2 regions of the Methanobacterium subterraneum genome follow, and region 1 is predicted to be linked to the other one. Evidence: riboswitches for the same ligand, from Rfam matches in the RefSeq annotation. Region 1 holds a riboswitch; the other holds the start of a gene.
The links. Region 1 has a riboswitch for fluoride ahead of BK009_RS10280 (prenyltransferase/squalene oxidase repeat-containing protein). Riboswitches for the same ligand answer to the same signal wherever they lie in the genome.
Positions count from the first base shown of each region.

Region 2: linked by a shared signal. The riboswitch ahead of BK009_RS05000 (cation:proton antiporter) and the one ahead of BK009_RS10280 (prenyltransferase/squalene oxidase repeat-containing protein) in region 1 are both predicted to bind fluoride.

Region 1 is NZ_CP017768.1:2,122,230-2,137,551, reverse strand. Features, by position in the region: gene BK009_RS10345 (M20 metallopeptidase family protein) at 190-1,437, opposite strand; gene BK009_RS10340 (zinc ribbon domain-containing protein) at 1,751-2,146, opposite strand; gene BK009_RS10335 (hypothetical protein) at 2,798-3,043, shown strand; gene BK009_RS10330 (formate/nitrite transporter family protein) at 3,450-4,292, shown strand; gene fdhF (formate dehydrogenase subunit alpha) at 4,546-6,597, shown strand; gene BK009_RS10320 (Coenzyme F420 hydrogenase/dehydrogenase, beta subunit C-terminal domain) at 6,603-7,799, shown strand; gene BK009_RS10315 (hydrogenase iron-sulfur subunit) at 8,166-8,588, shown strand; gene BK009_RS10310 (Coenzyme F420 hydrogenase/dehydrogenase, beta subunit C-terminal domain) at 8,598-9,797, shown strand; gene BK009_RS10305 (beta-class carbonic anhydrase) at 9,907-10,431, shown strand; gene BK009_RS10300 (hypothetical protein) at 10,503-10,778, opposite strand; gene BK009_RS10295 (inorganic diphosphatase) at 10,866-11,348, opposite strand; gene eno (phosphopyruvate hydratase) at 11,467-12,717, opposite strand; gene BK009_RS10285 (inorganic diphosphatase) at 12,788-13,306, opposite strand; gene BK009_RS10280 (prenyltransferase/squalene oxidase repeat-containing protein) at 13,441-14,103, opposite strand; fluoride riboswitch at 14,430-14,490, opposite strand; gene BK009_RS10275 (formate--phosphoribosylaminoimidazolecarboxamide ligase) at 14,791-15,322, shown strand, end outside.
Region 2 is NZ_CP017768.1:1,046,459-1,061,780, forward strand. Features, by position in the region: gene BK009_RS12635 (PAS domain S-box protein) at 1-1,088, opposite strand, end outside; gene BK009_RS12785 (hypothetical protein) at 1,256-1,384, opposite strand; gene BK009_RS05000 (cation:proton antiporter) at 1,477-2,691, opposite strand; fluoride riboswitch at 2,848-2,911, opposite strand; gene BK009_RS12860 (IS630 family transposase) at 3,342-3,806, shown strand; gene BK009_RS12865 (IS630 family transposase) at 3,836-4,336, shown strand; gene BK009_RS05010 (hypothetical protein) at 4,574-5,035, opposite strand; gene BK009_RS05015 (acetate--CoA ligase family protein) at 5,790-7,931, shown strand; gene BK009_RS05020 (PAS domain-containing sensor histidine kinase) at 8,509-10,875, shown strand; gene BK009_RS05025 (hypothetical protein) at 11,058-11,288, shown strand; gene BK009_RS05030 (4Fe-4S dicluster domain-containing protein) at 11,373-11,564, opposite strand; gene BK009_RS05035 (hypothetical protein) at 12,078-12,380, opposite strand; gene BK009_RS05040 (hypothetical protein) at 12,554-13,696, opposite strand; gene BK009_RS05045 (hypothetical protein) at 13,698-14,366, opposite strand; gene BK009_RS05050 (DUF6282 family protein) at 14,441-15,235, opposite strand.

The sequences.
Region 1 (15,322 bases):
CTAAATACGATTGCAATATCTAAAACACAACAATATTAAAAAAAATACAATTTGAAGAGACTTAAATAGAAAAATATTCCCAATATTTAAAGATATCACATTGACCCCTTAAAAATTCCCGTAAAAAAATTAAATATTATCTTAAAATTAAATATTATCTTAAAAATTGAATTTTATTGAATAATATCTTTAAATTTTTCTCAGACAATCGTAAATTAAATTACACTCCAGGCGAGTGGCAAACTTCAGAGCTTTCTCATCCACCCTAAACTCAGGGTGATGATTGGGTTTTGACTCAGATAGTGGACGATCACACAAGGCTGCACCATAATACATGTATAAACCAGGGATTTCTTGGGAAAAATAGGAGAAATCTTCTGATTTTGTTGATGCAAGATAATAAAGGACATTCTTTGCTTGGGCAACTCTTTCCACAGTGGGAAGCATTGCATCATAAAGATCGATGTTGTTAACATTCAGGGGGTAGTGCTGACCATATATTACCTCTGCCTGACAACCATGCATTTCTGCTTTAAGTTCAGCTAACTCTTTGATACGGGTTATTAAAATTTCACGGTTACTTTCATCAAGTGAACGGACAGTGAGCCCCATTTCAGCACCTTCAGGGATTATGTTCACCTTGATTCCTCCCCAGAAGTATCCCACAGTGATAACTGCCGCCCCCTTCTGTAAGTCCACTTCTCGGCTGATGAGGGTTTGCAGGGAATTTATAAGTGATGCTCCAGCAACAATAGGGTCTTTGCCACTCCATGGCTGGGATCCATGGGCCTGTTCTCCCCATATACGTATGAAGATGCTGTCTTGACTGGCGTGAGTGGGTCCCTCCCTGATCATGACTTGGCCCGGGAAACACGTATTGTTAGCATGAAATCCGAATATGGCATGGACTTCAGGATCCTTCAGTACTCCTTCCTGCACCATGCGCATAGCTCCACCATCAACCCCTGTTGGAGCACCTTCTTCAGCAGGTTGGAAAAGGAAAACCACAGTGCCGGGTAATTCTGATTGAAGCTGGCTTAAAACTGTAGCCGTGCCTATGGCCGCTGCAGTACTGGCATCATGCCCACATACATGGGACACAGATGTTTCCTGACCATTATAATCCGTTTTCACATTAGATGCGTATTCAAGACCGGTTTCTTCCTTTACAGGGAGGGCGTCGATGTCCGCCCGGATGGCTACAGTAGGGCCCGGTTTTTCCCCCTTTAAAACTGCTTTTATACCGGTCTTGGCAATATGGGATTGGACTTCCAAATTAGGGAGATTTTCCAGGTGTTTTTGAATATACTGGCTGGTTTCATACTCCTGGTAGGCTAGTTCAGGATGTTGGTGTAGCCAACGGAAAATCTGGATTTGAGGAGCTGTAAATTCAGCGACCAGTTTATCGATACACTCATAGAAAGCTTCATGATTCATTAAAATCACCTTTAAGTCAAATGAAGAACTTTAAAAATTCAATCATAATAATATTTTTAGAATTACCTATTAATTTACTATTCCACAAGGTGGGAGTATAACCCGTTTACAAAAAGATCATTTTCACCAATGTCTTTCCCTCCACTGATACTGAAAGTAAGGGTATAAACCGCGTGCCCACCACATAGACCAAAAATCCATACATATGGTAGCAATCCAGATTTAAAAATAAAAAAATATTGAATTTGAGGTGAAATCCACCATTAATCCTTATCTAATTTTACTCCCATTAAACAATTGGTTAAGGTTTTAATTAGAATAAATTAAAGGTAAGTAGGATTACAGCGCCAACAAACACGATGATTAGGTAGTATAGAATTACTTTATATCCAATTTTCTTCATACTTGCAGAATCATCCTGGGAAGAATAGTATTTGAAGAGAATATATAAAAATAACATTATGGCGAATCCAGAAACCAGCATTGCATAGTCATAAACTACGTTCAATAATAATACGTTACATATGACAAATAAAAAAATTCCAATTAGGATAATTTTAAAATCAAACCGAGATTCAGGGTTAAAAATTAAAAAATTCTTTTTATCAGGTTTTTTATTGGTTTTTAAAGGATTTTTACAGTTGGAACAGATTTCGGCTGTTTTTTTGTTTTTAGTTTTGCAGCGTGGACAAATTATTGTAGATACCAAGATATCACCTAAATCTCAATTTAACCATTTAATTATGAATTTAAATTAATATAAAGTTGATTAAACAACGTTATTTAATCGATTCCCTTTTCAAAGCTAATCTGTTATCTGATTTAATTAATTCAGATATATTAACAATATATTTAATTTTCTAGTTATTGCAATCACTTTAGTTTGCGGTAACTTATCCTAGATTGTTATGCTGTTATAGAATGGGGACTTATAAAATTTACTAAGGTTGAAAAACAATGAATATCCCATTATCAATTCGTAGCTACTACTTGTGAACTCCTCCCCATTATCACCCATAATGAATTAACCAATGAGTTAAACTTTAAAAATTCTTCAAATTCATTATAAAACCAAATAATAGGGAAATATGGGAAATATCCAATATTTAAATTTTATATGGACTATAACGCCACCAGGAAAAAAATAGAACCTACATAATTCTACATGCATTTTTCATTATGAAAAATGATTTTCATAGTTTACCGAATTGATTAATATTGGATTATTTTTTAATTAAGGAAAAAAATGGCCGTTTTATTGGGAAAAAAAGAAATAAAAATCTTTATATATTTTTAATGTAATTTTATAATTAATTAAGGTTAATAATAAAAAAAATCCCAAATAGGGTCAGGTGGTCAAATGTCTAAAGAACTTGAAAAGGAACTACAAGAACAAATTAGAGGAAAAGTTCAAGCTGAAATTGAAAAGGAAATAGAAGAACAAATAAAAGGAAAACCTGATGTAGAAATTCAAAAAGAAATAGAAGAACAAATAAGGGGAAAAGTTCACGCTGAAATCTCTAAGGAAATAGAAGAACAGATAAGGGGAAAAGTTCAAGCAGAGATTCAAAAAGAAATAGAAGAACAAATAAGAGGGAAAAAGTAATTAAATTGTTTCTTCTAAACTATTTTATTTTTTTAACGTCTTTAATATCAATTTTAGTTTTAAATTAAATTTTGTAGATATAATTATTGTTAGATTTCTTTTTAACCCCCTTAAAAATTCTACTTTTTTATTATTGATATGCAAAAATATACATAACGGATATAAGTCTTTCGAAATTGTTTCGTTAACAAAAGTTTATATTAGGATATAATAAGACCATTCTTATGAATACATCATGAATATTCATGTAGGATTTTGAGTTACTAACTCAAAAATAGTTGTAAATCCCATTTTAGGGAAAAAAATGAATCAAAACTAGTGAAAAATCATGATAGATTGATCATCTCTACATGATAATTCATGAATATATTCGAATTGATAGTCGATTAAAAGGAGGTCTATATATATGGCATCGTCGTTTAAATCACCTGCAGATACCGCCAAAGCATGTGTTGGTATCGCAGCGCTAAAAGAAAAAGCCCCTCTGAGTAATTTACTTGTTTTAAGCTTTTTAGCTGGGGCCTACATTGCATTTGGAGGACTTCTGGCAGAAGTTGCTACTGGAGGTATGGCTGCTGCTGGTTATCCTGTAGGATTAGTAAAATTCGTCTTTGGTGGCGTGTTCCCAGTAGGGCTAATGCTGGTCGTTATAGCCGGTTCTGAGCTGTTTACTGGTAATTGTATGTACATGCCTATGGGAGTGCTTCAGGGAGAAGCAAGTATTATGGGTCTTATCCGAAACTGGGTAGGAAGCTGGATATTTAACCTAATCGGTTCAATATTTGTTGCTTATGTCCTAGCATACCTCACCGGTATTCTAACCGCAGACCCTTGGGCAGGAACCGCAGTTACCATTGCAAAAACCAAAGCACTCGGTGGAGCAAAGTTTGTAGCAGCAGGTAAAACTGTCACATCTTTAGACTGGATGACAGTGTTCTGGAGAGCAATTGGATGTAACTGGTTAGTATGTCTAGCAGTTTACCTGGCCATTGCCTCAGATGATATTGTTGGCAAAGTATTCGGAATCTGGTTCCCAATAATGGCTTTCGTAACCATCGGATTCGAGCACGTAGTCGCAAATATGTTCTTTATACCTGTAGGAATATTCATTGGCGGAGTAACCTGGTCACAGATGTTCATCAACAACATGATACCAGCTACTCTCGGTAACATCATTGGTGGAGCAATATTTGTGGGATGTATCTACTGGTTCACTTACCTACGTGGAACCAAAAAAGCAGAAGCTTAATCCGGGAAAGTAATTTACATTGCCATAATTAGGTATTTGTAGATCCCTTTCCATTTTTATTTTTTATTTTTTAAAAAAAAAGGAAGGGTGTCCAAATCCCAAAGTCTATCATGAATGATCATATAGCAAAACATCATTCTCCAGCGTAATATCACTGGAAAAGTTTGATTCAAAAAAAATTATCATGAATATTCATGGATTTTAAAGGAAGGAAGAATTATTACATCATACTTATGATGAGAGGAGGAAGAAAATGAATATCCAATACACACCAACCACATGTCCCTACTGCGGATGCGGATGTGGATTTAACCTAGTAAGTGTCGATGGCAAACTGAAAGGTGTGGAACCATGGAAAAGAAACCCAGTGAATGAAGGAAAATTATGTCCAAAGGGTAACTTTTCATACGAGTTTGTCCACCGAGAAGACAGGTTAACCACTCCTTTAATTAAAAAAGGTGGAGAATTTGTGGAAGCAACCTGGGATGAAGCACTTGATCTGGTTGCATCTAAATTAACCGAAATGAAAGAAGCAAATGCTGAGCAACTGGCTTTCCTATCCTCAGCTAGATGTACAAACGAAGATAACTACGTGTTCCAGAAATTTGTGAGAACTGTAGTTGGAACCAACAACGTGGACCACTGTGCACGATTATGTCACGGTCCTTCAGTGGCTGGACTGGCCCAGACCTTCGGATCCGGAGCAATGACCAACTCACTGGAAAGCTGTGCCCATGCGGATGTGGTGTTCCTGATTGGAACCAACACCCTGGAACAACACCCACTGATGTGGAGAAGAGCATTACAAGCTAAAGAAAATGGTGCTAAAATCATGGTGGCAGACCCCAGATTCACACCATCTGCCAAGCAAGCTGACTTGTACATACCATTCCAATCCGGTACAGATGTAGCATTACTCAATTCCATGATGAATGTGATTATTGCTGAAGGACTGGAAGACAAAGAGTTTGTTGAAAACCGTACCACTGGCTACGAAGAACTAAAAGAAATGGTCAAACAGTACCCTCCAGAAGAAGCTGAAAAAATTACTGGAGTTCCTGCTGATCTCATCAAAGAAGCAGCACTCATGTACGCTAAAGCAGATAATGCTGCCTTACTATTCTCAATGGGTATAACCCAACACACTGTTGGTACTGAAAACGTTATGTCCACTTCCAACATAGCCATGCTCACCGGTAACATTGGCCGACCTGGTACTGGAGTCAACCCACTGCGAGGTCAAAACAACGTGCAAGGAGCATGTGACATGGGAGCACTCCCGGTAGTATACCCTGGATACCAGGCTGTTATTAACGAGGAACTGGGAGAAAAAATGCAAACCTCATGGGGATGTGGTGACCTATCATGTACACCAGGTCTTACTGTCGTGGAAATAATGCACGCCGCTCATGATGGTGATATTAAGGGCATGTATATTATGGGTGAAAACCCCATGGTTTCCGACCCGGACCTACAACACGTTGAAGCCGCTTTAAACAACCTGGACTTCCTAGTAGTACAGGACATCTTTTTAACTGAAACCGCAGCCCTGGCTGATGTGGTTTTACCCGCATTCTCATGGGCTGAAAAAGACGGAACCTTCACCAGCACCGAAAGAAGGGTGCAGTACATCCGAAAAGCCGTAGACGGACCAGGTGAAACAAGAGATGACTGGGAGATAATTTCAGACATTGCTACCAGAATGGGTTCTGAACTCTTTAAATTCAACAGTGCACATGAAATCTTTGAAGAAGTACGATATGTCACCCCCCAGTATGCTGGTATGAACAAGGAAAGGCTGGAAAAACCAGAAGCACTACACTGGCCTTGCCCTGACGAAGAACACCCTGGAACTCCCATACTCCACGCAGAAAAATTCGCAACCCCTGATGGTCTAGGAGTATTCAAAGCCATCGAGTTCAAACCACCAGCTGAAAACCCAGATGATGAGTATCCATTCATACTCACCACCGGACGTATGCTGTTCCACTGGCACACAGGTAGTATGACCCGAAGATCAGAAACACTGGACCGTGAAGTTCCAACTGGTTTCGTTGAAATTAACCCAGAAGACGCAGCTAAACTCGGCGTTAAAAATAAGGAAATGGTCAAAGTTAAAACTCGACGTGGTGAAATCGAAGTACCAGCCAAAGTCACTTCAGACATCATACAGGGAACTGTATTCATACCATTCCACTTTGCTGAATGTGCTGCAAACATGCTCACCAGCGGGGATGAACTGGACCCATTCGCCAAGATGCCTGAACTGAAAGTTTCCGCAGCAAGCATTGAAAAACTGGAGTGATCCCAATGGTTCAAGTAGGCGATATGTATTATGCATGGGGTTCAGACGATGAAATTGCCGCCAGCGGAGAATGTGGTGGGGCAGTAACCACCATATTAAAGTTCCTTTTAGAAGACGGCATAGTAGACGCAGTCCTTGCAGTTAAAAAAGGTTCAGATCTATATGATGCTGTGCCCACACTAATAACCGACCCTGAAGAAATCATAGAAACAGCAGGATCCCTCCACTGCGGAACACTAAACATGGCCAAAGTAGTGGGGAAATACCTAAACGGTGCCAAAGACATGAAAATCGCAGTAACCACCAAACCCTGCGACGCCATGACCCTGGTAGAATTAATCAAACGTGAAGAAGTGGACGGGGACAACCTGCTAATGGTAGGGGTTAACTGTGGAGGAACCATGCCTCCAGTTAAAGCCCGACAGATGATCGAGAAATTCTACGAAACTGACCCAGATGAAGTGGTTAAAGAAGAAATAGCCAAAGGAAAACTGATCATCGAAACTAAAGACCATGAAGAACAGGAAATAAGCATCGACGAACTGGAAGATGCTGGATACGGTCGAAGAACCAATTGCCGGAGATGTGAAATTAACATACCCAGTATGGCTGATATCGCACTGGGTAACTGGGGAGTTATTGGACCACTGGCCGGTAAAGCAACCTTCGTGGAAGTATTTTCCGAAAAAGGTGCCGATGTTCTTGGCAAAGCCATAGAATCTGGAGCTCTCAACACCCAAGAACCAATACCAAAAGGTGTTGAAATAAGGGCCAACATCGACAAAATCATGGCAAAATTAGCAGGTAAATGGCAAGCTAAAGATTTCGACGAAACTAGAGGCGAGATATTTGCCACAATGGCCCAGTACATGGACGAATTCGACAAATGTATCAAGTGCTATGGTTGCAGGGAATCCTGTCCAATCTGTTACTGTGAAAACTGCTGTCTAGAGTCAAATAATGGTCCAGACTGGCTGAGCAAAGAACTCCCACCATCACCACTATTCCATATGGAACGGTTAATCCACATGGTGGAATCTTGTACCAACTGTGGGCAGTGCGAAGAAGTATGCCCTGCCGAAATACCACTGGCAAAAATTTGGCATGAAATCAACCTCAAACTGCAGGAAACCTATGGTTTCACTAGAGGAATGGATGAAAAAATGCCACCATTGTCTTATTTCCCAGCTCCTGGAAAATAAACCAAGAAAAAAATTGAAGGTGGGGAATTATTCCCCTCCCTTATATTATAACCTTAAATTAACACTCTGATCAAATCATTCAAAAAGACCCAGAATATAGGTCATAAATCACGATCTTGAAGCATTGCTACAAGATATAACAAACCACATTTGTATAATCCTTGAATCTGACCTAATATGTCGCTCAAATATATCATCAAATATAATAAAAAAAATTAGAGTCAGGAAGAACATCACCCCCAGCAAAATGCAAGATGTGGTTTGTTATTAATTATTTAATGGAGAAAAAAATGAAACATTATGCAAACTTGGTAAAATTTGCGATTATGAAAAAATATTATCAAAAAGAAAAAAGGAGATAATCATATGGAATGGACCCCTAAAATAATAGTTTTTTGTTGTAACTGGTGTTCCTATGGTGGAGCAGACACTGCAGGTACAGCAAGGATGCAATACCCCCCAAACGTGCGAATAATAAGAGTTATGTGTTCCGGTAGGATAAATCCCCTCTTTGTTCTAAAGGCATTTGATGAAGGAGCTGACGGAGTAATGGTTGCAGGATGCCACTTTGGAGATTGTCACTACGACCGAGGAAACTTCGCATGTGACCGGCGTATAACCGCTTTAAAAACAGTGATGAAGACCTTGGGCCTTGAAGAAGGAAGATTCTACCTTGACTGGATCTCTGCTTCCGAAGGTGAGAAATTCGCCAATGCAATGAAGATGGTGAGTGAACAAGTTAAAGAGCTTGGTCCCTTCTCCTGGAGAAAAAACAAGGCAGAAGTGTAGGGTGATCAAATGGTTCAAATAAACGACATGTATTATGCTATATCCCCTGATGAAGAAATTGCAGCCAGTGGGGAATGTGGAGGCGCAGTAACATCCATTCTTAAGTTTTTACTTGAAGAAGGCATAGTGGACGCAGTTCTCGCCGTTAAAAAAGGTGCTGATCTCTACGATGCGGTGCCCACACTAATAACCGACCCGGCAGAGGTCATAGAAACAGCAGGATCCCTCCACTGCGGAACACTAAACATGGCCAAAGTAATCCATACATACCTCGACGGTGCCAAAGACATGAAAATCGCAGTCACCACCAAACCCTGCGACGCCATGACCATTGTGGAACTTATGAAAAGGAAGCAGATCAGCCAGGATAATGTGGTGATGATTGGTATTAACTGTGGAGGAACCTTACCCCCAGTACAGGCCCGTGAAATGATCGAAAAATTCTACGAACTCGACCCTGACACTGTGGTGAAGGAAGAAATCGCCAAAGGAAACCTGGTAATTGAAACTGCCGATGACACTGAAAAAGAGATCAGCATAGATGAACTGGAAGATCAGGGATACGGACGAAGAACCAACTGCCGAAGATGCGAAACCAACATACCAAAAATGGCAGACCTTGCCATGGGTAACTGGGGAGTAATCGGACCACAAGCTGGTAAAGCCACATTCGTGGAAGTGTTCTCCAAAAAAGGTGCAGAAATCCTAGATAAAGCCATTAAAGCTAACGTCTTGAAAGTACAGGACCCAGTTCCAAAGGGTATTGAGATAAGGGCCAACATCGATAAAGCAATGGTTAATCTGGCTAACAAGTGGCAGTCCAGGAACTTCGAAGAAAGTGACGAGTTAATGAACTTGGACCAGTACCTGGATGAATTTGACAAATGTATCAAGTGCTACGGTTGCAGAGAAGCATGCCCCATCTGTTTCTGTAAGGAATGTTCCATTGAGTCAGAATCTGTTAACTGGGTGCCTAAAGGAGAAATTCCCCCATCACCAATGTTCCACTTTGTGAGAATGTTGCATATGGTGGATTCCTGTACCAACTGTGGACAGTGCGAAGAAGTATGCCCTGCCGAAATACCACTGGCCAGGATCTTCCATAAGATTAACGTGGAACTACAGGATGTCTTTGACTACCACCCTGGATACGACGTGGAACAAAAACCACCTCTTTCTGTGATAGACAAAGAACCTAGTGAGGAATAAAATAACCTCACCCTTACTATTTTTTTTATTTAATTAGTTGTAGAACTTTGGATACCTGAAGTGATAATCTCTAACTTTGATAGCTTACTCAAATGTTATGGTGATAAAAATGATGCTTGATGAAGTATTAAAAGCTAATGAAGAGTTTGTTAAAGATTTCGAACCTAAAAAAATGAGTCACATGCCCCAAAAGAAATTGGCCATTGTGACTTGTATGGACACCCGGCTTACCGGGTTTTTGGAACCTGCAATTGGAATTGAAAGAGGAGATGCCAAGATAATCAAAAATGCAGGGAATACTGCAGTTGACCGGGATGTGATCCGATCTGTGGCCGCAGCCATCCACGCTCTGGGGGTGGAAGAAGTAATGGTAATTGGTCATTACGACTGTGGGATGGCCAATGTTGACCCGGAAAAACTGGAAGCCAATATGAAGACCAGGGGTGTGGATGAAAAAGCACTTTCTGAGGTAAATCTTAAAGATTGGATAGGGGCAATTGATGGAGAAGAAGAGAATGTGATGGTAGTGGTGGAAAAAATAAAGGAATCACCATTTATTCCAGATGATGTGCCAATCCATGGTCTTATAATTGACCTCTATGATGGTAAATTAAAAGTTTTAGTTGAAGGATAAAACTGATATCCTATTTTCTTATTTTTTTATTTTTCTATTTCAATTAGTTTAATTTAAGAGTAAATCACTTATCAAAATTGAATATCCCCATACAGAATAGGCAGCGCATCACCAGTCCTTACTCCTTTCCATATGTTAATTAGGTATTTTTCTCTATGCCGGTGATATTTAAGTTCATAGGTATAATAATTACCATTTAATGGATTAGGAGTCCAAGAAATGGTTAATAAATTTTCCTGAGCATATAAATCCAGTAAGTTTCCAAGTATGATTATCTTGTCTTCAATATATGCTGCGACAATAATTTCTTCTCGTTTTTGAGGCTCTTTATCCCAATTAATTTTCATTCTATCGCCGACTACGAGCAAATATCAAATTTATTAATAAATGAATTATGAGTAAAGGCTTAATATTCACGTTTACGTGTGGAATAATTAATCCAGGAGAAATAGAGATTTTATGGTTAACATTTGTTTATAAAGATCTTTTCCACGTTCTATAGTTCTTAATGCGTTTTTATCATTTTCCCAATTTATTACATGGGTGTTTTTGCCCACTAATTTACCAAATTCCTGAAAAAAATGTGTTAGTTCATCTAAAAAAAGGGGAGGAACATCCATTAAATCTTTTATTTCCTTGAACTGAGGGTTAGATAAAGGTACACTCAATATTTTATCATCCCTATCCTTACCATCTCTCATCCTCATCACTGCAATGGGCCTGCATTCAATAACACATCCAGGGAAGGTTGGTTGATCCATAATAACCAAAACATCGAGGGGATTATCATCACCTCCCATTGTTTGGGGGATCATACCATAATTCGTAGGATAGGGGAGGAATGATGAAACACCACGAAATGCAAAGAATTCCTTTTCCTTATCGTATTCATATATGTTTTGGGAACCCTTAGGGATTTCAACAACTACGTTTATCGTTTTTGGACCGCTGGCCCTGGTTGGGATGTCATTCCAGAGATTCAGAAATTATTCCTCCTGAAACAGTTCTCTTAAGTTTTTCAGGTTGTTTGTTAAATTATTTATTTAATCGTGCCATGGAAGGACATAGCATCTGTTCTTCAATTCGGATCAGTTCGTTGAGTTTGGCTATTCTTTCCCCACCCAGTGCTCCGGTTTTAATGAGTGGGCAGGAGAATGCCACTGCCAGATGAGCTATGGTTTCATCAGTTGTTTCACCAGATCGATGGGACACCACTGGCACATAATTATTTGATTTAGCCAGTTTAACAGTTTCATAAGTATCACTTAGCGTTCCAATCTGGTTGGGTTTGATGATTATAGAGTTTGCGGCACCCATCCTGATTCCCTCTTCCAGTATATTCCTATTGGTTACGAAAATGTCATCCCCACAGATTAGACATTTTCTACCGATTTTACGGGTTAACTCAGCGAAACCAGCGAAATCCTTTTCATGCAGTGGATCCTCCACAAAGAACATTTTATAGGTTTCGATGATTTCTTTAACAAAATCTATCTGTTCACCGGTGTTTCTTTCCACTCCTTCTCTTCCATAAACATATACTTCTTTTCCATTATCCCAAAGTCCACTGGGTGCCAGATCAAGAGATGGGCGAATAATGAAATCTAATTCGTTGCTAACATCTTCACAGGCCTGAGCTTGGATTTCTAGTGCATCATAATTTGACAGGTTAGGAGCCCATCCACCTTCATCTCCCTTTCCACCGGTGAATGATTTGTCTTTAACTTTTATCAGTTCCCCTATTCTCTTGTGAACCTTTGAATTGGCAAAAATAGCATCAGTGATATTGTCTGCACCCACCGGAACTACTAAAAACTCCTGTATGTCTGGAGCGTTTTTGCCAGCGTGTGCTCCTCCATTGATCATGTTCCCCAGAGGGTATGGTATTTCCTCAACCATGTTACCTCCCAGGAACCGGTAGAGTGGTAGGCCGTGGGACGATGATGCTGCCTTGGCAGCTGCCAGGGAAATGGCTACAATGGTGTTACCACCTAAAGATGAAAGATTTTCAGTGCCATCCATCTCCTTTAATATTTGGTCTATGTATATACCTTCACTGGCATCAAGTCCAATCAGTTCAGAAACAATTTTATTGCCAAATTCAGTTATAACATGGTCGACACCCTCTTCTGGAAAGGAAGCCACTTCAAGTTCTCCGGTACTGGCACCACTTGGGGCGGCGACCCTGCCATGCCCAGTGGTAGTTAAAATATCCACTTCCAGGGTGGGATTTCCACGGCTATCTGAAATTTTCCTTATGTTTACATCTTCAATTACACTATTCATTGAAACACCACTCCCTTTGGATCTAACTTAATTCTAGAATTCGATTGACCGAAAATCTTTTCTTTCAATATTATTCTTTATAAAGCATAATTGAATGTTCGACTACCTTCAATGCTTCTTTGTAATCTTCCCAGCCTAATACTTCAGTGGTTTTTCCTTCAAGTCGTTTGTATTCCTGGAAGAAGTGAACAATCTCGTTAAGGAGTGATTCTGGAAGGTCGTCGATGGTTTTTATGTGATTGGATTTAGGGTCATCCACAGGTACTGCCAATATCTTGTCATCCTGTTCCCCACCATCGATCATTTTTAGGAGTCCAATTGGCCGGCTTTCAATTACACATCCCGGAAAGGTTGGTTGATCCATAATTACCAGTATATCCATGGGATCCCCATCATCATAGAGAGTTTGAGGGATTATACCGTACTCTCCAGGATAAAAGAATGGTGATGACAGAACCCTGTCCAGAGCAAAAGCCTCTTTATCCTTGTCATATTCATATTTGTTCCGTGAACCCTTGGGTATCTCAATTACTGCGTACACCACTTCAGGTGCATTGGGTCCTGGTTTAATATCTTTCCACAAATTCATTATATCATCTCCTTTTTTTGAATATTTTATTGAAATTAACGAATTTTAAAGTTTTTTTAAAGTATTAAATGGGATATGGTGAATAAATTGTCGTTATTCATATCTCAATAAGGTGAAGAAATTCACAGGCAAGATCAGAAGTAATGTAAGCTTTTTAGAATATACAAAGCCCGGTAAACATATTCAAGCTCTGATATCCCGATAAAGTATGATCTCCTGAACCCTCCATCTGCATTTTGAAGTTTTAATACAAAATTAAGGACTTCATCACGGTTTGACCAGTGATCGAGAGGATAAGCAAGGATTTCATAGATTCTGATCCCCGCATATATGCTTTCAATATAGGGAGGGTAACTTAAGGGCGTGTAAGCAAAAATCCCTTCATCAGTCTGGCAATTCGCAGCGAAATCCATTATCTTATCTTGTGAAGTTATTAAATCAGGGTTAATGAGGTTCAACGTTTCCAGAGCATAATAGGTCGACATTATATCAGATCTATATCTCCCAAATCCCCCATCCTCATTTTGGAAAGCCAATACACATTCAATAATATATTTTGGTAATTCAATCCCCACAATTCTCAGGACATTAGTCATCAAATAAATTATTTCCAGATTAGAAGTCCTGTATCGCTCTAAAAATTTATTAATATATTTTTGAGGAAAATTTGGATTTCTTTTAAATGAATCCAGAATGTTTACCCTGTAAAAAATTCCCCGGGTACCGTATTGTCTTCCTTCTTGTAAGTTTTCTATCCATTTAATTGTATTTTCCTTATTTTGAGGTTCGTCATCCACCATTTCAAGAATCTTAACACCGTAGTACGTGTTCTTAGTGTCAGGAATCCCCTCATAGAGAGTAAATCCACCTTCAGGATGTTCTCTTTTCTGGACAAACTTTAAAACCTGGCCTAGAATTTAAATCACCTTAACATGAATTTAGTAAGTGATTCATGGCGGGAAAGAACTTAAATAAATTCTGGAAATATGTCCCTGAAATGGATTTTATTAATTCTGATTGCTCTAAAATCAAAATAGACCCAGGGTGATTAGCATTGCATGAAAAAATAGTTTTCATAAATGAGTTTGTCTCCGCTTGCAACTATGATTCCTCCACATATTTTTTAGTTACAGGGATCATCAGCACTTCGCGGTTATAAGGTGGAACCCATCACCTACATAAATCACTATTAACACAGGGGATATAAAAACATTTCTGATCCACATTAAAAACATAGCCCCACAATTTTAATCATTAATACTCAAATACCGCGGGAGTAAGAAATAAATAAACACTTGAAATTTAATTTACAGAACTTAAATATCTTATTTTCCATTTTTAAAACTTTAAAAAAGGATTAATTATACATGTATTGCTACACCACTTACCCTTCAAAACAAAAATCAAGACGAAAAAGATAACTATCAGAACTTGACCATGTTAATTTAACCAGATATTTATTAACATGCGGAGGGATTTAGCAAATGAGTAAAATAGACCGGCAGGAAATTCTGGATGTTTTGGATGGGTATGATAAGGAAGACATAACTATTGCAACTTTAGGAAGTCATTCCTCCCTGCATATGTTTCAGGGAGCAAAAGCAGAGGGATTCAAGACGGCAGTAGTATGTGAAAAAGGACGGGAAGTTCCATACAAAAGATTTAATGTTGCTGATGAATACATTATGGTTGACAAATTTAGTGACATAATTAATGATGAAGTCCAGGACGAGTTAAGGGATTTAAATAGTATAGTATTCCCCCACGGATCTTTCGTGGCCTATGCTGGACTAGACAATATTGAAACTATTTTTAACGTCCCCATGTTTGGAAACAGGGACATTCTACGATGGGAAGCTGAAAGGGATCTGGAAAGAAAATTGATGACCGAGTCCGGAGTTAGAATTCCTAAAAAGATAACCAACCCTTCAAAAATCGATGGCACCGTTATGGTAAAATTCCCCGGAGCAAGAGGAGGGCGAGGATACTTCGTTGCCAACTCAACTGAGGAATTCG
Region 2 (15,322 bases), 1.1 Mb from region 1:
GGTATTCTCTCACCATCCCGGGTGATGTTGGTCATTTCCAGATTAACGTAACCATCTACATGGAGCTTATTCAAATTTTCAGGCATATTTTTCCCATCTTCAGAGGATAATATGTCCAGGGGGGATAGTTCTAAAAATTCTTCACGGGTGTAGCCCATTGTGTCCAGGGCAGCCTGGTTTACTTCAATGAATTTACCAGGTCCCTCTGGGTGCATAATGTTTAGTGTAACCATATCATTGGCATTGTTGAATACTTCCCGGAATTTCTCTTCACTTTCCTTCAGAGCTGATTCCATCTTCTTACGTTGGGTAATGTCGTGGGCCACATGTACACTGCCTATTAACTGACCGCCAACAATTATGGGTGATACAGAAATTTCATATTCTCCGTGGAAATTATCCACAAAAGCATCCTTATAATGTTGCTGGCAATCCTGGAGCAGTTTCTCGTGGGGGCAGTAGGACGGTGGCTCATCAGTATTATGAACCAGTTCAAAACATTTTTTACCAACTAGTTCCTCCGGTTTCATGTCAAGGGCCTGGGCCATTGCCAAATTAACTTTCATTATATTATGGTTTGAATCAATGAGGGATATTAAATCAGGTAAAGCATCGAATGTTACTTCCCATAATTTTTCAGCCTTTTTTAAGTTTAATTCGGCCTTTTTACGTTGGTTTATGTCTTCCAGTGTTTCCAGAACACCAATAACATTTCCTTCATTATCTTTGATCTCGGCAGCAGTGAAGGCCAGCCAGGTACCTTTTTCACCCACATTGGGAAAGAATTCCTCAAAAGCAAAGGCATTTTCCACATATTCCGATTTTTCACAGCCAGGATACCATTTGTTAACACCATCCTCATCACCATCAGCGAGTAAATCAGCCATCAAGGGTTTATCTGCATGGTATAATACTGTCTGGTGTTTATCTGTTCCTAAAACTTCACTGGACTTGATTCCAGTGTATTTTTCCAGGGCCCTGTTCCAGGAAATAATCTCGTGTTCCAGGTTAATAATGAATTGAGGGATGGGAGAACTATCAATAAATGCACTAGTAAAATCATCCCATCCTATGCTCTTTTTTTCCATTAATACACCCCACTAATTAGCTAAATAAAACAGGTTAATCCCCTAAAAATGTCTGACCTTCAGAACTCTAGTTCTTAAGATGTTCCTTTTATACTGAATTATATTTTTGTTTGTCAAAAAACTTATAATTTTGCCTTGGATTGATAAAAAATGAAAAGTGGATCTACTTATTTTGATTGGTCCCTTACCCTTTCATCCCGGTAAGCATGATAAAAGACATAGGTAATTCCCACAATTAAGGACCCCATAAATAGTCCGAATCCCAAAATAACTGCAGTGATAACATTAAAGATCATAAATGACTTTAATATCGCCCAATTGAGCGTATTTCATTAAAAGTTTCATTTTTTTTAGGTTTTCATCTCTAAGCCTCCATATTTTAAAAAGTTTAACCCTTAATCGCATTTTCATCAACTTTAAGTGCTTTTTCACCATACACACTAACCCCAAATGCACCTAAAGGTGCGGTAAATAGTATGGCAATTACAGCTATGGCCAGGATCTCCTGTCCAGATGCAACACCCATGGAAAGGGGAATAGCGCCAATTGCTGCTTGTACTGTGGCTTTAGGCATGTATGCCATTATACAAAATATTTTTTCCTGCAAATCTAGATTTGAACCTACCAATGACACATATACTCCTATACTACGTGCTATTAAGCCGACTATAATTATGGTTAAGCCAACAACTGCAAATGATGCAGCTAAGTAGATATTTACCTGGGCTCCCACCAGAACAAAGAGCAATATCTCGGCAAATACCCATATTTTATCGAATTTACTGGAAATCTGCGTACCCAGTTCGGGCATTTTCTGCAGTATTACAAAACCGATTACCATAACCCCTACCAGGGCAGCAATGGGAACAATACTACTCAAAACATCTCCTAAATTCTTTAATATGATGGCTGATGCTAATATTATCAGTGTTTTCTCGGTATTGCGTATGTTGAAGTGTTTAAAGAGGTATATCAGGATAACTGCAATGATCAGCCCAAATAATATCCCTATAATGAATTGTAGGGGAATGCTGAGGACTGTCATTAGGTAGTTTACCTGTTGGCCTCCGTATATACTAAGAAATATTGAGAATATGGTTATGGAAACCACATCATCCACCGAGGCCCCGGTTAAAATGATAAGGGGTATTCCTTTACTGGTTCCCATTCTTCTCTTGATGAATGAAAGCATCTGGGGTACGATAACTGCAGGAGATACCGCTGCAATTATGAACCCCAGCATACCCGCCTCAACAATAGGCAGACCCAAGAGGTAGTGGGATACGAACATCACAGTGAGCCCTTCCACCACATCGGGGATGAAACTCATTTTAATAGCAGACATTCCTACCTTACGCAAGCTATCCATGTGGATTCCGAATCCTGCCCTTAAAAGGATTATAATAAGAGCTATTGCCCTTAAATCTCCAGATATATTTAGTATGGCCTTATCAATTAAGTTCAATCCATAAGGACCGATTATTATACCTAAAATGAGCATTCCAAGTAATCCTGGGAGCTTAATCTGTTTGAAGAGCTTACTGAAGAGCAAACCCAGTAGTATTATAATGGCTACGCTAAAGGCAACATATTGAAATTCCATTTAGATCACTCCCAATCTTTAAATAGTTAGTTTGGGGATGTTCCCTAACAAGTGATCAACTAGAGTGGAATTCAATTCATCATAATAGGGGTATTTAAAAATAGTATTGCATATTGGGGTTTTTTTATTTAACATTTACTTTTCCTCCGATTCTTTAAATTTTCAGGAGTCATCAGCTTGTTTTAAGCATTTTTTGGTGAACCCCATCACCGAAGTTAGTGTTATAATTTTGGCCATATTTATAGTTTGAGACTACGACACCAATTTTAAAAAAATCTGGCATGTTAAAGTAATAATCCATTTACCATAGTCCAAGACATTTTACCATAGTCCAAGACATCCCAGTTATTTTCAAAACTCTTATATGGAGAACTGAATAGTTACAAGTTTGAAAATAGATATAAAAGCAAAGAAGGGAATTTAAATGGTTTTATTTAACGGTTAAAAACAATTAAAGATGAAAATAACCAAATAACATCGTTAATGGGTGCATGGTATATCCTGAACAAATAAAATTTAATAGTAATAGACATATTCAATTGAATTCGTGTTTTTTACTAATTCTCATGAAAAAAATGAATTATAGTTAAATACGTAACCTTTTTAACTAATAAGGTTCATATTTATTATTCATGAGTAGAAATCCTTCAATGAAAGTTGAAAAGTGGATTACTAGCGAAGAGCTCAAAAAACGAATCAGAGAAAAAGAAAAAGACATCAAAGTTTTAAATCGACTACATTTCATGAATTATTTATACAGTGGGTGCAGTGTTCCTGAAGCAAGTGATAAACTGGGAATAACGAAAGTCACAGGTTATAATTGGCTAGAAAGATGGAATGCAGACGGGTATGATGGTTTAATACCCAGATTTGCCGGAGGGAGGCCATCTAAACTTTCAGACAAAGAAAAACGTCAATTAAAAGAAATACTTAGAAAAAGAGATGATTGGACCACCAAAGAGATTCGTAACCTAATCCACGAAGAATTCGAAGTCGAATATAGCTTAAAACAAGTAGGAATCATTCTAAGAAACATGGGCTTAAAATTTGGTAAACCATACCCTAAGGATTATAGAAGACCACCTGACGCTGAAAAACAGTTAAAAAAAACATAGACCAATATTTAAACCTAAATCATGGTGTAATAGGATTTTTAGATGAATTCTCACCACAAAGCACAGCTAACACACAAAGAGTTTGGTCAACTACCAAACCATCTATAACCAAAAATACCACTCGTTTGAAAGCCAACACAATGGGATTCTACGCAATAAAAGGACAAAGCACCATCGATTTCAAAGAACACTCACGAAAAGAAGAAATAACTGCTTTCCTAAAACAAATAAGAACAGTAAACCCTTATGGCAGAATAATGATCATACTTGACAACTTCAGATCCCACCACGCCAAACTAACCACAGAAACCGCCAAAAAACTCAACATAGACCTCATCTTCATACCACCATACTCACCTGACCTCAAACCCATAGAATTCATCTGGAAAACAATAAAAAGAGAAATATCACCATTATTCATAGAAACACGAGAACAATTACGCGAATTAATAGAAAAAAACTATAAAAAATGCACACAATCCCTAACATATGCCCAAAAATGGATAAAAAAATTCTTAAAAATAAGTTAAAAAAGATTAGTAATGAACTATAATTTTCATATTTTATCACCGTATAAGATACTGTTCATAATTAATCATTAATTTTGTGAATTTTTTTCTACTAGTAACTATCATGTAACCTGTTTTTTCCAAACATCACTACAAAGACGTTAAAATTCAATTCAACATTAGAGAATCAGAGAATAAGAAAAGCTTACATTATTAACAAAGTCTTTATGGGTTAAACCCTAAAATTTGATGTAGTTATTACCATTTATTTTTCCATGGCATTTTTTGATTTTTATACCTAAGAAGATATGATCTAAATAACATGATTATCCCTATAATTATCATCCCTATTATTGAGTAAGTGAAATATACATTGCCCAAATAATTTTGTTTAAAAAAGGATTCATATATTATAATTACTCCAAACAGGATTAACAAAGCTAAAGAAGACAGATAATAGGTTTTATTGTGATAACCTTTGTTTCTGAATGTTCCATCAATAATGAAGGAAATACCCACTAAACTAGATAATATCTGTTGTTTTTCATTAAATATTAAAAGACTAATTAATCCAAAAATTAGGACAATAAAGCCGGTGATTATCATTAGATTAGATTTTTTCATCTTTTTTGATTTAACTATAATAAATCCAACAAAATATGTTACAATGAAGATAATAGCAAGCCCTATAAGTAGCGTAATGAGTGGATGCGCCAACATATTATCACTTACTTTTTTTACTATCTTGATGTTGAAAGAAGATAATAATCATAATTATCGTTAAAAATAGATATTCATACAGTCATATTTATTCTTTTATCAATAATATTGCAATCTTATTTTAGAACGAAAATAATGACAATTTAGTTACTTCGTTATAGGATAGTTTAACGAAATAAAACGGATTCTATAATCACTAAAATTAATATGGTGAAATAAGTATTTTTAATTTAATTGGGGTATATGTACTGATCATTTTTCTGTTGTTTGATGAATTTAAAGAAAAAAGAGGTTATTATTGGTTAAATCGTTGCTTGTAACCCAACTCTTTGAAAGTAATATTATTCATTAATCTACAAGGATTTATTTCAAACCCCTATTACAATTGAGTTCTCCAGATTGATGTATAAATAAAAATCTGAAACAATATTACGGGTAGTTTAAGATTATTAATATCCTCAATCTAAAAATTATCCCTTTTTACTGATTTTATTTAATAAATTTTCAGGTTGAAATACATTCACCAGCAATTGATTTTTCATCCTCATAATCACAACTTTCCATTTCTAATTAAAAATGATTGTAGACTTGACCCTATGTAGATAAAACTATTTCAATTCTAAAATAAAGAATTCTTAGAACTTATTAAGTTAGTTATTACTTTATTAACATGTATTTTTTTATAAATCCTTTGATTAATCCGAATATAATAAATAAGGGACCCCATAATTAGTATTAGATAATAGGTGATAACATGCTTGAAATGTTTAATGCTAAATCAGTTGCAGTAATAGGTGCATCAGAGACAAAGGGTAAAATTGGTTACGACTTGATGAAATCCCTTTTAAATTATTACAAAGGTAAAATCGTCCCCATCAACCCCAAAGGTGGTGAAGTCATGGGACTTACGGCCTATAAATCCATTAAAGAACACGGCCCAGTGGACCTGGCAGTTATAGTCATCCCATCACACCTGATCCCCACCACAGTGGAAGAATGTGGAGAAACTGGAATAAAAAACATAGTTGTGATCTCCGCAGGATTCAAGGAAGTGGACCAGGAAGGAGCAAGACTGGAAAACCAGCTGGTGGAAATATGCAAGGAATACAACATTAAACTGGTGGGCCCCAATTGTCTGGGAGTAATGGACACCTACAATAACATGAACGCATCATTCTCCTCAGACATCGCCCATAAAGGAAAAATATCCTTCATGACCCAGTCCGGAGCCATCATGGCCGCCATCCTGGATTACGCTGATAAGAAGAACATCGGGTTTTCCAGGATTGTCAGCCTGGGAAACAAGGCAGTGATCAATGAAAACGATTGTATGAAGGATTTCATGGAAGATGAAAACACCGAAGTAATAACTGCCTACCTGGAAGGTATAGTTGACGGGCCCGGTTTCATTGATGCCTGTAGGAGGGCATCACAGAAAAAGCCAGTCCTGGTTATAAAGTCCGGAACCACCTCCAAGGGATCAGAGGCAGTGTCCTCACACACAGGTACCATTGCTGGATCTGATTCTGCCTACGAAGCAGCCTTCTCCCAGTGTGGGATCATCCGGGTTAATTCCCTGGATGAGATGATGGATTACAGCAGTGCCCTGGCCCTGTCGCCCCTACCTAATGGTAAGAAGATAGCCATAATCACCAATGCCGGTGGACCAGCAATTATGACCACTGACGCTGCCATAAAAGCCGGGCTGGAAATGGCTGAGCTCACCACTGAAACCAAGGCCCGGTTAAATGAAGGATTACCAGATACTGCCAGTGTGAAGAATCCAGTGGATGTTTTGGGTGATGCCAGCCCCGAGAGATATGCCTTCACCCTGGAAACCGTGTTGGAGGATCCCAATGTGGATGGGGTGATCTACCTGGTAACACCCCAATCAGTCACTGAGCCAGAGGGAATTGCCCAGGTGGCAATTGATCATACGAAAAAAACTGAAAAACCAATTCTGTGCAGTTTCTTTGGAGGAACACGTTTTGAAGGGGCAGAAAAACTATTAGCCGCAGAACAGGTACCCAATTACCTTTACCCTAAAAGGGCAGTTAAGAGTATGAAAACCCTCTCTGATTACACCCTAATCCGGAAACAGGAATATCCCAAATCTCCGGAATTTGATGCTGATAAAAATCTGGTTAAAAACATTATAGAGGATGCACGGGAAAAGGGTAAACACACCCTGGGATTGGAGTCACTGGACATATTAAAGGCCTATGGAATCCCCACCGTGGGCACTGCCATCACCACTAACCTGGAAGAGACTGTGAAAGCCGCCGAGAAAATAGGATACCCCCTGGTTATGAAGATCGTCTCCCCCCAGATTTCACACAAGTCTGATGTGGGTGGAATTAAGCTCAACCTTACCAGTGCTGAGGAAGTGAAGGTTGCCTATGAGGATATGATGATGAACATACCATTAAAGGAGCCAGAAGCTGATCTGGAGGGTGTTCAGTTACAGAAAATGTTAACTGGTGGTACTGAAGTTATCATTGGTATGGTGCAGGATCCCACCTTTGGTTCCATGCTCATGTTTGGACTGGGCGGGATATATGTGGAAGTCCTGGAAGATGTTAATTTCGCCATTGCCCCGGTAAATGAGATGGAAGCCAAGGATATGATAAGGAAGATCAGAACCCATGAACTCCTGGAGGGAGTTCGGGGAGCTAAGCCCAAGGATGTGGATTCCATTGTGGATATAATTCTCCGTATATCACAACTGGTCACTGACTTCCCGGAGATCAACGAGTTTGAAATCAACCCATTAATGGTATTTGATGAAGGAGACGGAGCACTCGCCGTGGACATGAGGCTGATGTTAAAAGAAGGAGACAAAAGCGATCTCCTACAGAGTTCACCCCGATCCACAAGTCTTAAAACAAAATGTTAGATTGAGATGTGGGTTCTACAGTCATAAACCTCAGATGATTTTTCAGGGTTTTTTATCCTACTTTAACAGTTTTTTCTTAATACTTTTTTTCCAGATCAGCATATTTACTTTTTTTCCAGATCAACTGATAACATTTTTCCAGATCAAGAGATACATTTACCGTTTCACCGGATAAACTTATTATAGCCCCTTATTTTCTAATTATCCCGTTTTATGGATGAATATACTCTTTTTACCCCTGTTGTTTAAATTATATTAATAAGCAACTACATAATTAAAACTAGGGAATGGTTATAGTGGGGGATGCAATGAAAGTTAAGGAACTGGTACCTACGTTCCGGTCCATGGAGGAAAATGTCCACTCTAACTTGGAATAATAATAAGTATATTTTAAACTGTGAATAACTTCACAAAAAATTTTAAACTGGTTTATTTATTTGTGAATGATATAAATAATTAGAAGAACTTCAGATTGTTAGGTAATTGCCCCCTAATTGTGTTATGATGAATAAACCAGCGAAAATTGATTTAATATCTGCAAAATCAATATTATGGGAAAACTTCACATAGTGTTAACATGAGCAAAAAGCCATTAATATCCTTTAAAGTTGGAGTTTTACTAGCAATAATTATTACTATTAGCTTTGCAATTATTTCATTACTTCTACAGGATGATCAAACCCTCAGGATGATTTTCGGTGACCTGTCCAGTCCCCTCATTGGATTGGTGGTGGTTATCAGTTTGTCATATGCTGCTTACCGCTCCCAAGGTCGTATGCGGATTGCCTGGATGCTGATGACACTGGGTATTTTATCCTATGCACTGGGTGATGTTGCCTGGGCCATTATAGAGTTGGGATACAATCAGAACCCCTTCCCGTCTGTAGCTGACATTTTCTACCTGGTTTTTTATCCTCTTTTTGCTCTGGGCATTTATTTCCTTCCCCGTGCTAAGTTCAGTTACCTGGAAGAATTGAAGATCATTCTGGAAATGGGAATAGTCATACTGACAGTGGGCCTTATTTTCTGGATATTCCTGATAGAGCCTAATCTTTCTAATCAGGAAGAGTTCTTCCCTAGTATGATATCCATAACCTACATAATTGGTGATTTTGTTCTTCTTTTCGCCCTTATGCGGCTCCTTTACAGCAAATTCAAGGAAGAATACTACGGTCCTATGATACTCCTCGGTTTGGGAGTTATTGCTTTCATAGTAAGTGATTGTATTTACTCTTACCAGAATTTGCAGGGAACCTATGTATCCGGGGGTTTGCTGGATGTTGGTTGGATAATAGGCTTACTGGTGGTTGGTTTAGCAGCCTTCTTACACGCTAGTGATGAAAAATACAATCTTTACCAGTACTTTAAGACATTACCATTGACCCAATCCAACTTTACTTCTTATTTACCCCTTATTTGGGCCTTAATTGCTTTCTTATTACTCATACAAGTTGATAGAATTCCATATCAACCAAATATAGATTTAATGGAAATAATAGTGGGGATTATAATATTTATGGTGCTGATTCGGCAGTTACTTACGGAAAAAGCACTTTTAATTAGTGAAAAGAATTACCGTGAGCTGGTGGACAATTCCATGGTTGGTGTCTATCAAACCAACCTAAATGGAGATATACTCTTTGCCAATGAATCTCTGGTCAGAATATTCAAATCAGAAAGTGTAGAGGAGCTCAAATCCCAAAAGATTATAGATTTTTATAAAAACCCTTCCGAAAGAAAAAAAATCATTCGCAAGCTTAAAAAAGAAGGTAAACTGGAACAGTACGAATTAGAAATGGTTTCCAACACTGGTAAAACCATAAACATGTTAATGAGTGCCAATCTCACCGGCGATACTATATCCGGTATGTTAATGGACATCACCCAGCGTAAATACACTGAAATGGCACTGCAGGATAATGAAGAGAAATATCGCACTCTTTTTGAAGCTAACCCGAACCACACCATACTGGTAAGTTCAGATGGTGTAATTTTAGATGCTAACAGTTCCGCACTTCGTTTTTCAGGTCTATCTGCTGGAGAATTAATTGGCAAGAACTTCTCTGAATTGGGAATATTCTCCGCAGATAATCTAAGTTTTGTTAGGGAAAAATTTGCACGTGCCCTGAAAGGGGAAACTTTGAAACCTTTCCAGTACCAGTTGATCAATGAAAAGGGAGAGTACAGTTGGATTGAAACCCAACTGGTTCCCATAAAAAAGGATGAGATGGCCAACTCCATTCTGGTAATTGACACTGATATAACTGATCGAAAGAATGCTATGGATAGACTAAAATCATCAGTGAATGAGAAGAAGATTTTAATCAAAGAAATTCATCACCGGGTGAAGAATAACATGCAAATTATCTCCAGCCTGCTAAATCTGCAAATCCAACACCTGAATGATGATGAAGAAGTTGCAACCACTGTCCTAAAGGAGAGCCAGAACCGGGTTATGACCATGGCCATGATCCATGAAAAACTCTACCAGTCCAAAGATTTCACCCACATCAGATTTGAGGATTACATTAAACGGTTGTTATCTGATTTATTCTATTCTTATGACACCAGCAGTGACCGGGTTAAGCTGGTGGTGGATGTTGATGACGTAAACCTGAATATGGAGACTGCAGTTCCCTGCGGACTGATAATCAGTGAACTCTTCTCCAACAGCCTGAAATACGCATTTCCAGATGGCAGGGAAGGGGAGATAAGGGTAACCCTTAAACAAATCCCTGATGATGAAAAGAAATTTCTGTTAACCGTGAACGATAATGGTGTGGGTATGCCTCCGGATCTGGACTTTAAAAACACCACGACCCTGGGATTGGAACTGGTTAACAGCCTGACCAAACAGATTGATGGTGAGATCGAACTTGACCGCAGCCATGGTACCGAATTTAAAATAAGATTTAATGAATTGACCTATAAGAAAAGAATATGATCCTCTACATTTCAAATAACAATGTCAATTCTAAGTTAGGGAAATTATGCTTCACGGAATTAGATACAATCTCTTTGGATTTTAAAATTAATTCTAACCATCTAGTTAAGAGGAATAAAGTAAAGATATATAGGATGCCAATAAATAATAAAAATCAATCTGTTTTAAAGGAGTGATGTAATATGGATGTAGGTATGTTGACTGTGCAGTATCTAAACGGGAAAGAGGAATCCTTTGACATCTCCAGTTCGGAAGTGGATCAGATAAAGGTGATGGAAGACCGGATGGTTATCAGTTTCAATAAAGACCCTTCCACCCGCCGAAACCGATGTAAGGTTATAATCACCAGCAACCTGTCAAGTTATGAGATTTCACCGTGTGATCTGGAAGGATTAATTTCATCCTTCAAATAATATCCGGTGAACCGGCTTCTAATGTTTAATAGGCCTAAAAAATAATGTTAATCAATCAAGTAAAGGGAAAAAAATAGTTTCATCTTAAAAATTCTCATGTTTCACTGCATCCTCAGGACAGTTATCCACACACATGCCACATAGTATGCAGTTATCAGTATCCCCTACTAAGGGAACAGATTCATCATCATCCTGCTGGAAGATACCCACTGGGCAGTTGCTTACACAGGTGCCGCACTTGGTACACAATTCTGGATCTATTTCAATTTTAGGCATATTTATTCCTCCATGACAATAGATGATCGTTTTAAATTAAAATAATTTATCCCAAAATAGTTTATACACCCCTCACCCTATTTTTATATCAATCATTCCCCTATAAATTTTCTATTATCAATTCCTCATTAAAACATCCCCTGAAAACAAGTTAGATTCCAGTCTGGAACCATAGCCCAGGTAGGGGGTGGGGTGAAAATTGGCAAAGTTGGTGTTTTTCAATAACCACATATATACTGACTCCCCGAAATAGGGCACTTTCTCAAATTAATACATTTTTAGTGTAAGAGTATTAGTTAGGTTGCACTGAAATTTTAGTGTTGAGGTCCACTGAAACATTATAGAATGTGGAAAATTACAAACTTTTTTTATGTTATTTTCATTGTGAAAATTTAGTATGGGTTTTACCTATTTTTCCCAAACCCCAATTACTTAATTGTCGTACTGGTTCCTTCTTCAAAAACTTAAGTCTACATTAGAACTGCTAATAATACCATTATGATCAATGATACATCAGTCCGGTTGGATAAATTCAATTATGATCCCGGTCAACTCTTCAGTGGCCTTCAGGAATTCTCGGAATGTGGGAGGGTAACTGTTGGCACCATGGGCTTCCAGGTTTTGATCCCCATAGACCAGGTTAACTTCCCATTCATCCCCTTCCACACAACTATCCTTACAGCTGACCACGTACTCATCATACCAATCCCATACTCGGATCTCATTCACATGAGACCAGAATTCATTCCAATCATGTATTTCAGGTTTGATGTCTTTCTGTTGATCTATCCCTGATTCCAGAGAGAACTCCTTCAAGAATAATCTATCCCCATCCCATTCTAAGTTAAAAAAATAATCCTTAGGTGGAATTTGGTAACGTATACTGAATTCTGTGGGGTGCGGATCTGTCAATAAACTCTCTCCTAGATTGCAATGCTTATAATGGCCATCTATTGGAATATTATTTCTGGTTAAATAGTTTTAGATGCTTATCTGTTGAAGAGCTCATCCCACTTCTGCTCACCGAAAAGGGATATGAACTTCTCCTTATCCTCGGAGGAATACTGGAAAGCTTCCGGTCTTTTATACCTTTTTTGAGTGTATATGGTTTCTGCCTGGTTGACCAGCTCTTCAGGAGGTTTTTGATAGGGCTGACAATGAGGGTATGCTTTTTTAATTAGTTCCAGGGTTTCATCAGAATACCAGACCCGGTTGGCCTGGTATTCATTAATGTAGGTTTCATGCTGGAATATGTCATCCCAACCTAGTTGGAAGTAGTCCTGCAGGACTACTTCCCTGGCCCTTAGAACACCAGGATTACATTCCTGGGTGCGTTTAATGTTACGCATGGTGAAAGTCTGACCCCTTAAATCCACCCAACGTTCATCATGAGGTGCGAAACTTCCAAATGAATCCAGCCAATCGTAAACATTCATCAACATTTTCTCCCATAAACGTATGGTGATATTCCAACCAGTTATGAGGGGAGCGTATTCCCAGTCAAGTCTTTCCCTTTCCAATCCAAATTGGAAGCTATCTGCAACCTTGAATGGTAAATCAGCCACCAGTTTATCATGTATTTTGAGTAGTTTATCCTGTTTTTCCACTTCCAGAGGAAGATGCATAAACTCTGCAAAGGTTCTATCTCTCATTATAGAATCCCTTACAATCAGATCACCTTCTAATAACTGGTAGAGTCCTTTTTCTTCAGCTGTGCGCAGGAATACTGCATATGAAATTCCTGATCGGCCCAGTTCTATTAACTCTTCAATGGGGGCCTTTAAAATTTCATAATTGGGATCAGCCTCCAGGTTTTTAATGGAATTTTCATAGGCTTCCAGGGTTTTCTCCAGTAGAATTTCATCACCATCATCCCCTGAATATTCACCCCTGAGCAGTGCCGCCATTGTTTCAGAATAAGCATTGCTGAACTGGATGAATAGATTTTCGGTGGTGAGTTTCGCAGTGAAATCTGTTATATCATCAGTTTCCATTGCCAGGGCTTCCATTCTTCTAAGGGCATTCTCCATAGCCTTGAAAGATTCACTTTCCACCCCTTTCTCACTGATTTCCCGGTACATGTTGCGGTAGGTGTCCAGTATAGCATCAGCCATTGCCTTGTCCACTGGCATGTTAAATCCCCCGGTAGTTTTTGAACTGTTCTACTCTCTTTTTTAGTATTTCATCCGGTATGGGAATTAATCTGCGGTGTCTTTCCTCCCAGATTAGGTCCAGGTTAAATTTCCAGTGGGGATCCCATTGCTGGGCATTGGGTACCACTATTTCCACCCAGTCTTTACGTCCCTGATCAATGAGTTCCTGGGGGTAATCATGGTTTATTTCTTCCTTCCATTCCTCGGGGACTTCTGCATTCTGGTAAACCTCTATTTCTTCCAGCATCATCAGGTCATGGCTGATCTCCTGGGTGAAAAGGTCCAGGGTGATCTCAATATTCACCTCACCTTCAATCTCGGTTACGGTGTTAATGAGTTCTGCTTCAGTTTTAACTGAATCAACAAATTCCAGAATTCTTAAAGGAGCATGCGATCTTATTTCTTCATTTAAATCCTGATAAAAGTTCATTCTTGCAGTTTCCTTATCCTTTACCAGGGCAATTGCACTTTTAAGAGCTAACTGTTCATTTTCAACTTTTTGACCGAATTCTTCCAGGTTTTTTGAGTTAGCGATTGCCTGATAGAGTGCATCCTGGGATTCATGAGAATAGGGATACAGTGGGTTGTGTTCATATTTTTTCAATCGGGCCTGATAATATTGCAAATATTCCTGATGTCTTTTTTCCAATTTAAACCCTTCTTATTATGATTTTATTCTAATTATGCAACTAGAGAAATTATTTTTAGGAGTTATCTTGATTTTTATTTAAATAATAAATTTTCAGGGTTATCCCGACACATGAGGGTTATATCTTCCCCGGAAATTCCCTGTTTGATCAGGCTGGCCATCATCATCTGCATTCCCATCACTGGACTGGGGTTGTGTTGCTGTCCAAAGTCCGTGGCCAGGATACAATGCTGAGCACCCACCTCTTTAATGGCCTCCACCATTACCATTGGATCCAGCTTATCATGGCGGGGCATGGTGGCCACCCAGCAGTGTTCCAGGTAAGCATGACGGGCCATTTCCTTCATTTCATCGGTTGATGCCCCCACCACCCGGGTTAGGGGATGGTTGATCAATACTTTTCCCACTCCCAAACTGCGGCAGTGATCCAGTACCTGGAATATTTCCCCTGGATTGAGGTGGCCAGTGGCCAGAACCAGGTTGTTTTCTATTACCAGGTTTAATATTTCCTCCAGAGGATCAGCTTCCAGTTTTATTTCATGGTGATGGATGGTGGGGAGCCACACTATTTTACCACCCATGGAAGCCATGCTCTCCACTGCATCGGGATTTAAACCACCTACATTATGGTTGAGGGTTACACCACCCACTACTGGTAGGCCAGTAACCCAGTGGGCCAGGTAAGCCCTGCCAGCCGTGGGTTCTACATGGGATTTGATGACAATTGCAGCCATACCACTTTCTTTGGCCTCCAGAGCCGCCTCATAATCGTTTAATAGTCTTGGTTTAACATCAGGGCTGGTGTGGATATGGGTGTCTATGAAACCCGTGAGGATTTCTGCAGGTTTGATATCTTGACTGGAGTTCATATCTTTCAGATCCAGGATTTATTATTAATATGGGATTGTATTACATTTATTAAGATTTACAGTGTGTTTTTCCTTCAATCAGTCCAT